2 linked regions of the Glaciimonas sp. PCH181 genome follow. The protein of the gene in region 1 interacts with the protein of each later gene in a pairwise test. Links are inferred from orthologs where the notes say so. Each region holds a gene or a part of one and is shown in the gene's direction. Other genes may lie near its edges.

Region 1 (6,011 bases):
TTTTTAAAGATTTTGAAGGAGTGGGTAGGCTACTATTTTTGTGGAATTGCTCTCTGGTATGTTCTTTGCATTAAGGAACCCAAAGCAGATTTTTATCTGCGTTATCCACAAGGGAGAAGTACCATGAAAGCAACACAAAAAAGAACTCTGGTCGCAGTGTCATTACTATTCGCTGCAATGTTAACGGGATGTGCTGGAGGCGGCTCTCTAGGCTATGGCAGCGGAAGCGGCGGCACAGGAGCAGGTACTGATGGTGGTACCGGTGGTGGCACGGGCGGCGGTACTGGTGGAACTGATGGCGGCGGCACCGGTGGCGGTACTGGCGGGGGAACAGGTGGTGGTACCGGCGGTGGCACTGGTGGTGGAACGGGCGGGGGAACAGGTGGTGGCACTGGTGGTGGCACTGGTGGCGGTACAGGCGGCAGCGTACCAACATCTAACTTGGTATCGAATACTGGTTCGGTCGTGACGAGCGTCGGTACTGCGGTGCAGGGGATCGGTACTACGTTGACTAGTCAGCTGCCATTGCCGACAGATGCAAAAACCGGCTTGAACGGTGTTGTGACGAATGCCGGCGGCATTCTGACAACGTTGGGCGCGGGCGTGACGGGTGGCCTGGGTCAAATCGGGACTTCTCAAAATCCGATCGGCACAACGGTCGGCAGCGTTGGCGGTGTCGTCGGCAAAGTTGGTGACACGGTACAAAGCGCAGGCCAATTGGTGACCGGTTTGGGCACTGGTCAACTGGCTGCATTAGCGCCGTTGACAACCCCGCTTGGTGGTGTAGTCAACACGGTTGGCGGTGTGGTGAATCAACTGGGAAGCACGTTGACAACAGGCTTGACGACCGGTCCGGTACAACAGGTAACGCAGACATTAAGTACGGCTATCGTGCCGTTGACTAGTACGGTCAATACGCTTACACAAACGATCGGTAATACAACTGGCTTGAATCAACCGGTAAATGCTTTGCTGGGTGTGGTTGGTGGCACCGTAGTGGCGTTGGGGAATACGTTGACAGGTTCTAACGTGCCGGTGGCAGGTAGTTTGGGTGGCGTCGTATCGACAGTCGGTAATACCGTCGTTGCGCTTGGTAATAACAGTCTGACCAACAGTACACAACCTTTATTGGGTAATCAAACCGGCGGCTTGTTGCAACCGGTGAATAACGTGTTGCTTGGTTTGATCGGCGGCCTAGGTGGTGCAGCGGGTGGTGCTGGTACTGGTCCTCTGGCACCAGTAACCGGTTTGCTGGGTGGCTTGACAGGCGGCTTGGGCGGCGCGGCTGGTGGTACAGGCGCTGGTCCTTTGGCACCGGTGACTGGGTTACTTAGTAGTCTGACCGGTGGTTTGGGCGGTGCGGCTGGTGGCGCAGGGGCAGGTCCTTTGGCGCCGGTGACTGGATTGCTTAGTGGTCTGACAGGCGGTTTGGGCGGCGCGGCTAATGGCGCAGGTGCTGGTCCTTTGGCACCGGTGACTGGATTGCTTAGTGGTCTGACAGGCGGTTTGGGTGGCGCGGCTGGCGGCGCAGGCGCTGGTCCTTTGGCACCGGTGACTGGGTTACTTAGTGGTCTGACTGGTGGTTTGGGCGGTGCTGCTGGTTCGGGTGCAAGTCCTCTTGCTCCAGTAATTGGTCTTGTGACAGGTTTGACCAGCGGGTTGACTAGTGCAACCGGTGGTGCTGGTGCAGGGACTACTCCTTTGAAGCCAGTTACTGGATTGCTTACTGGTTTGCTTGGCGGCGTGGCATCAAAATAATTAAGTTAGTTCGACATAAAAACCCCAGATTTTCTGGGGTTTTTTTTGGTCTTTTTTTAGCTTATGTTATTTATTGCTAAGTCACATTTTGATTTCAAGAACGAATACCTGTTAGGGGTTATTTGGGTTTTGGTTGTTGTTAATAAAACGGTTTGTTCTCCGTGGCTGCAAGCCGGGGGAGGCCTTGCAGCCGGAGCCGGTCACTTTGTTCTTGCTTCGACTAGGCACCCTCGCAGAAAACGCAACCAAAAAGAAGGCGACCGCAAAGACGTCGCCCTTCGGGGCCCCACATTTTTTAGCCATCTGGCTCTTGCTTTATCCGAGACGGATCGCCGAGGCATTGCAGCGCTTGAGATACTCCGCCAGCAGGCTTAAGTATCACAAAAGAGCAGATTTTGAGGAAACTTGGGATGTCGGCATAAAATCGTTACACTTGCGGGACCGCATTTTTTAGCTGACCAGATTACACGCCATTGCCGCGTGATAAAAGGCCGCTTTCCTCCTCGTCTATCGAAAGAATTATGTTCGGCTTACCCACTACGGCGACTGCGCCGTTTTGTCCTACTGAAGTCGCTGGCACTATCGCTGTTGCGCAGGGAGCGCCTCTGTGGCGAAAAATTCTCCGTTTTGCCGGTCCCGGCTTGCTGGTCTCCATCGGCTATATGGACCCGGGAAACTGGGCTACCGATATTCAAGCCGGATCGCAATTTGGCTATAGCCTGCTTTTTGTCGTGATTTTGTCGAGTCTGGCAGCGATAGTGCTGCAATGCCTCAGCATGCGCTTGGGTATTGCGACTAAAAAAGATCTTGCAGTGCATTGCCGCGAACAATACAGCCCGCGTACTGGAAAAACGCTGTGGTTTTTTGCGGAAATTTCAATCATCGCCTGTGACGTGGCAGAAGTGCTGGGCAGTGCGCTGGCGTTCAAGTTGCTTTTCGGCGTATCGCTGGTGAATGGGGTATTACTGACGGCGTTTGATACGTTGATTGTGCTAGGACTAAAAGGCCGAGGTTTCCGTCAGGTTGAGGCGATTATTCTGGGCTTGATCATCACCATCAGCCTGTGTCTGTTTACTGAACTGCTCTTTATCAAGCCCGACTGGAGCGCGGTCGCTGCCGGGGCAATCCCATCATTGAAGGCGCTATCGAGTCAAGAACCGTTGTATATCGCGATTGGGATATTGGGTGCAACGATCATGCCGCACAATCTGTATCTGCATTCGTCGATTGTGCAGACCCGGGTGGTTGCCGATAACGATCAGAGCCGACTACAGGCAATCCGGTTTTCACGACTGGATACGATATTTTCGTTGATGGTGGCGCTGGTGATTAACGTTGCGATCCTGGTGCTGGCTGCCGCCGCATTTCACGGCAAAGGCAACAATGTCGCGATAGAAATCGATCAGGCATTTCATTTGCTGGATCCGATTGCAGGCACTGCGGTGGCGGGGATTCTCTTCGGCGTGGCGTTGTTGGCGTCTGGCCAAAGCTCGACATTTACCGGCACCATTGCGGGCCAGGTCATCATGGATGGCTTTCTAAAGATAAAAATACCGTGCTGGCAGCGCCGTCTGATCACACGCAGTCTGGCATTGATACCAGCGCTAATCGGCGTGATGATTTTGGGAGAGCATTCGGTTGGACGTTTGCTGGTGATGAGTCAAGTTGTGCTGAGTTTGCAGTTGCCGTTTGCCATGTATCCGCTGATTAAACTCACCGGCCGTCGCGACTTGATGGGCATTTTTGCCAATTCGATGACAACCTCTGTGTTGTCCTGGTTGTTGTTTGTCATTATTTCGGCGGCAAATATCTGGCTTGTTTTTCAGGCGTTTGCTGTGTAATAATACGACCATCGTAGCGACATTATTTGTTCATACGGGCTTTCCTGAAGGGGAAAGAGAACGGTAAATTTCGATAATGCAATATTTTCAAATCAAGTATTGTGTTTTTCTGTAAGGCTGTTATAATTTGCTCCTTCGTTAGTTAGCTTTAAATGTGTTTTGCAAGTTTTTAGTAAAGCATAGCCGATACAAGAGTAGATTCACCTTTCGCCGAGGTCACTCTCCAGATAGGTTTGGATTTCGGGAATCTCCTCCTGTATCGGTTAGCAAAGATATGCGGGAGTAGCTCAGTTGGTAGAGCGATACCTTGCCAAGGTATAGGTCGAGAGTTCGAGCCTCTTCTCCCGCTCCAAAATAAAAAAAGGAAATCGTAAAGATTTCCTTTTTTTTCGTCTGTAGTAATTGCATGGAATGATTGGGCGGTAGTGACATCGCTATATCATTTCTTCATCGTCATTTTTTTTGCTACTTCCCCGTTGATATTCGATATGGTCTAAAGCAGTGAATATTGCATCTGCTAATTTATTCAACCCACCACATCATTCAAAATGTATTGCCCCAAAATGCCCGCATCAATATCCCATGCGGGCATTTTTTGCTAAAAAATTCCGCTTGGTGGCGTGTAATGACCGAACTTCCAGATAACTTGCCATAATATTTAAACCGATTTCGTCACGTTTAGCGCTCATCTGGCAACATCAGGCGAATTGAATCGTAGGTCAGGCGAATGTGTTGCTCTAGTGCCTGACTTGCTCGTTTGACGTTGCGTTCTAACGTTGCTTCAAAAATCAACGTATGTTCTGCATGCACATCGCGTGGCATTGTAGGGGTGGCAATGGATAAGTGGCGATAGCGCTCGGATTGTCGATACAGTAAGCCGATCAGGTAACGTAGCCAGCGCGAGTCGCAATTTGCAATTAAAGCGGCGTGGAAATTGCGGTTGCGTAGTTCCCATTCAAGGATCAAGTAACTGGCGCGGTTGCCAAGTTTTTCGTCCATTTTTCCAAGCTTATGAAAGGCCGCGACCAGGCCCGCTTCCCATTCATCATCGCCAGCCTTGATCGATTGGCGCAATGCCTCGGTTTCCAGTAACACGCGAGTATCGGTAATTTCCTGAATGTCGTTGAGTGAGATGGGGGCGACATGGAAGCCGCGTTGGCCTTCGCTGACAACCAGCGCATCCGACAACAGCAGTGCAAGCGCCTCGCGCAGCGTGCCTGCACCTATGCCATATTGATCTTTCAGGTGCTCAACCCGCAGTTTTTCACCGGGGGCCAGACGCCCGCAGATGATATCGCTACGTACCTGTCGATACGCGGTTTCCACCAGTGTTCGTGGCGGCGTCTCATTCTCAGAAAAAGGCGCGGTAAATTTTTGTGAATGCAGCATCTTTATCACTCCTTAGGCAAGTTGGCGTCCTGATTGCGCTTCAACCGATAGGTGAGTTGTGGTCGCGTCATGCCTAACATGCGTGCAGCACCTGCGAGGTTGCCAGATGAACGTTCAACCGCCTCCGTCAACAGCATTGTTTCGACTTCGTCTAACGAGAGTCCGGTCGCCAGAAAGGCGTCACATAAATGTGCCTGTTCGGGCGGACGTTTTTCTTCCAGGCTGCCGGAATCGCTGATGCTGGCAGCCATCTCATCCGGCGCATTTAAGCTGGGGAAAAGCTGATCGAGTTCAATCCAGCCATCTTGCGGTGCCAGGATGATGCCGCGTTCAATCATGTTTTCCAGCTCACGCACATTGCCAGGCCACTGATACGCGGTGAGCGCCTTCATTGCCTTGTCGGTGATACCGGTCACGCGTTTGTTGTGCAGCGTGCCAAATTTTTCCATCATCGCCGTCACCATCGGCGGAATGTCTAGCGTGCGCTCACGCAGCGGTGGGATGACAATTGGATAGACATTCAGACGATAAAAAAGATCGGCGCGAAATTTTCCATTCTTAACGGCTGCCTGCAGCTCGACATTGGTAGCGGCGACGATCCGCACATTCACTTTACGGGTTTTATCATCGCCCAAATGTTCGATCTCACCTTCCTGCAATACCCGTAATATTTTGGCTTGCGCCGCCAATGGCAGCTCTCCGATTTCATCGAGAAATAGCGTACCGCCTTCGGCGCGTTCAAATTTTCCGATGCGGGTGGCATGAGCGCCGGTGTACGCGCCTTTCTCAACACCGAACAATTCGGACTCCACCAGATCGTGTGGCAACGCCGCGCAATTGACTGCGACGAAGGGGCCGTTTGCCCGCCCGCTGGTTTGATGCAGAGCACGCGCGAAGCGCTCTTTGCCAACCCCAGTCTCGCCGGTCAGCAACACGGAAACACTGGTAGTCGCTGCTTTTGTCACCAGTTCGTAGGCGCGCTGGAAAGCTGGCGAACTGCCGATCATGCTCTCGGTTTGACGT
Region 2 (2,834 bases), on another replicon or contig:
ACCACGACCATGAAGCGTATATCCAAGCGTTAAAAGAGTCAGTTTTGGCCCATTGGGAAATGAATGGCTTGCCAGACAAACTGGTGATGAGCTTTCATGGCGTACCGAAGCGGACCTTGCTTCTGGGCGATCCCTACCACTGTGAATGCTATAAAACAGCAAGATTGTTGGCGCACGCGTTGGATCTGTCGCAAGACCAATATATGGTCACGTTTCAGTCACGTTTCGGCAAGGCCGAATGGCTGCAGCCTTACACTGCGCCGACATTGGAAAAGTTGGCGAAGCAGGGTATTGGGCGGGTTGATGTGATGTGTCCAGGCTTTACCAGTGATTGTCTGGAAACGCTGGAAGAGATCGGAATTGAAGCAAAGGCGGATTTTTTGAAGGCTGGAGGGAAAGAGTTTTATCTTATCCCTTGCCTGAATCAATCGCCCGCATGGATTAATGCGCTGGCGATGTTGGTGGAGGAGCAACTAATTGGCTGGCCGACGCGGTTGTCCGTCAGCGAATTGGCAGAACAGAAAGCGCAAGCAGTTGTGCAAAAAAATGAGGCGATCAGGATCGGTGCAGTCTCGTAAGGCAAGAACAGTTCGAGGTTGGTTGTGTTTATGATTAGTAAAGCGCAATTAAATTTGAATAGCTAATCCAGCCGGCTGCAAGCGATATATAAACGAGCGTCATGGCGTAAATAAGGGACAATTTCACGATTTTCTCCTTGCAGATTCAACTTCTATGGCCTGAAATTGCTATATGTAAGAGCAATTTGATTCAGAATAGGGCTATTGCGGCATCGCAGCAAACGCAAACCGGTAAAATGTGCAACAAATTGTTGCTACGGCTGTAATTTGATGGGATATAAATCCCTTGAAAAAGTAGGAGATAGCCCCATTTGGCTATGCATAGAGCGAGCGGGGCAAGCCTCGTATCAAGCTGAATTCAACGCGTATTACAGTGGGTTCGCCATAGCAGCGGCGCAAATACCCGCATTAACCACCGCATTAACACGCTAAACACATTATTTAAGTCATATATTGCTGGAGATTTTTGAATGGAAGATATGGAAAAGCAGACCGTGCAAGTTGAAAACGAAAAAAACCATTGCTGAAGAGCAAGCAGCCGTCACGACCGAATCGGCTCTGGAAATCGCATTAGCCGAAGCGCAAGCCAAAATCGCTGATATGCACGATGCGTTTTTGCGTGCCAAGGCCGAATCCGAGAATATCCGTCGTCGCGCTCAGGAAGATATCGCCCGTGCCAGCAAATTCGCCATCGAAAATTTCGCTGAAGCAATGGTGCCAGTTAAAGATAGTCTGGAAATCGCCTTAAAGCTGGAAGCGCCATCGGTAGAGTCGTTAAAAGAAGGCGTGGAAATGACGTTGAAACAGTTGACCGCGGCGTTTGACAAAAATCGCCTGCTGGAAATTGCGCCTGAACCGGGCGACCGTTTGGACCCGATGAAGCATCAGGCGATTTCGATGGTGCCTTCTGAGCAAGAAGCTAATACAGTCGTCAGCGTGTTGCAAAAAGGTTATACCATTTCGGACCGTTTATTGCGTCCGGCGTTGGTCACTGTTGCTCAAAGCAAATAAACGAAAAATAAGCGAAAAATTAAAAATAAACGCTTATTGGGACCTGAAAAGGGTTGAAAGCATCGTTTTTCTCCCAATATTCAGAACATCAAAATTCAACAAATTAAGTAAAGGACAGCATCATGGGTAAAATTATCGGCATTGACTTGGGTACCACCAATTCTTGTGTTTCCATCATGGAAGGCGGCAAGCCTAAGGTTATCGAAAACTCGGAAGGTGTGCGTACTACGCCATCCGTTATCGCGTATCAAGAAGATGGCGAAATTCTGGTCGGCGCCCCGGCAAAACGCCAGGCAGTCACCAACCCAAAAAATACCCTGTACGCTACTAAGCGTCTGATCGGTCGTAAGTTCGACGAAAAAGAAGTCCAAAAAGACATCGCGTTGATGCCTTACGAGATCACTAAAGCCGATAACGGCGATGCATGGATTGCTGTCCGCGACAAAAAACTGGCACCTCAACAAATCGCCGCAGAAGTTTTGCGCAAAATGAAGAAAACCGCTGAAGACTACCTCGGCGAAGAAGTAACTGAAGCGGTCATCACCGTTCCTGCTTATTTTAACGATGCGCAACGTCAGGCAACTAAAGACGCTGGCCGTATCGCTGGTCTGGACGTAAAGCGCATCATCAACGAGCCAACCGCTGCTGCGCTGGCATTCGGCCTGGATAAAACTGAAAAAGGCGATCGCAAGATTGCTGTGTATGACTTGGGCGGCGGTACTTTCGATATTTCGATCATCGAAATCGCGGACGTTGACGGTGAAATGCAATTTGAAGTGTTGTCGACGAACGGCGATACCTTCCTCGGTGGTGAAGATTTCGATCAACGCATGATCGATTACATTCTGGACGAGTTCAAAAAGGTCAATGGTATCGATTTGGGCAAAGATGCGATTGCATTGCAACGTATCAAAGCTTCGGCAGAACGCGCTAAGATTGAATTGTCATCTTCGCAACAAACAGAAATCAACGAGCCGTACATCGCGATGGCAAATGGCGCACCAGTCCATCTGACTATGAAGATGACACGCGCTAAGTTGGAATCGTTAGTTGAAGAATTGATCGAAAAAACCATCGCGCCTTGCCGTATTGCGATTCAGGACGCTGGCGTTAAGGTCTCTGACATTGACGACATCATTCTGGTCGGCGGTATGACCCGTATGCCTAAAGTGCAAGAAAAGGTCAAAGAATTCTTCGGCAAAGATGCACGTAAAGATGTGAATCCTGACGAAGCCGTTGCTGTCG

The links.
Region 2: the proteins of C7W93_RS06170 (region 1) and grpE interact in binary tests that used the Escherichia coli proteins (3 or more experiments, as listed by UniProt). The link is inferred for Glaciimonas sp. PCH181 from one-to-one orthologs.

Annotation. Positions count from the first base shown.
Region 1 is NZ_PYFP01000001.1:1,361,512-1,367,522, reverse strand. What follows is about bases 1,487-4,439. They hold C7W93_RS06170 (Nramp family divalent metal transporter), read left to right. Parts: upstream 1,487-2,279; coding sequence 2,280-3,599; downstream 3,600-4,439. Other genes in these bases: C7W93_RS06160 (FCD domain-containing protein), read right to left, coding at 4,278-4,439; C7W93_RS06180 (collagen-like triple helix repeat-containing protein), read left to right, coding at 1,487-1,758. Outside these bases: more of C7W93_RS06180, read left to right, coding at 124-1,486; more of C7W93_RS06160, read right to left, coding at 4,440-4,988; C7W93_RS06155 (sigma-54-dependent Fis family transcriptional regulator), read right to left, coding at 4,994-6,011. UniProt on the Escherichia coli protein: H(+)-stimulated, divalent metal cation uptake system. Involved in manganese and iron uptake. Can also transport cadmium, cobalt, zinc and to a lesser extent nickel and copper. Involved in response to reactive oxygen.
Region 2 is NZ_PYFP01000002.1:649,771-652,604, reverse strand. It holds grpE (nucleotide exchange factor GrpE), read left to right. Parts: upstream 1-1,079; coding sequence 1,080-1,589; downstream 1,590-2,834. Other genes in the region: dnaK (molecular chaperone DnaK), read left to right, coding at 1,712-2,834; hemH (ferrochelatase), read left to right, coding at 1-578. UniProt on the Escherichia coli protein: Participates actively in the response to hyperosmotic and heat shock by preventing the aggregation of stress-denatured proteins, in association with DnaK and GrpE. It is the nucleotide exchange factor for DnaK and may function as a thermosensor.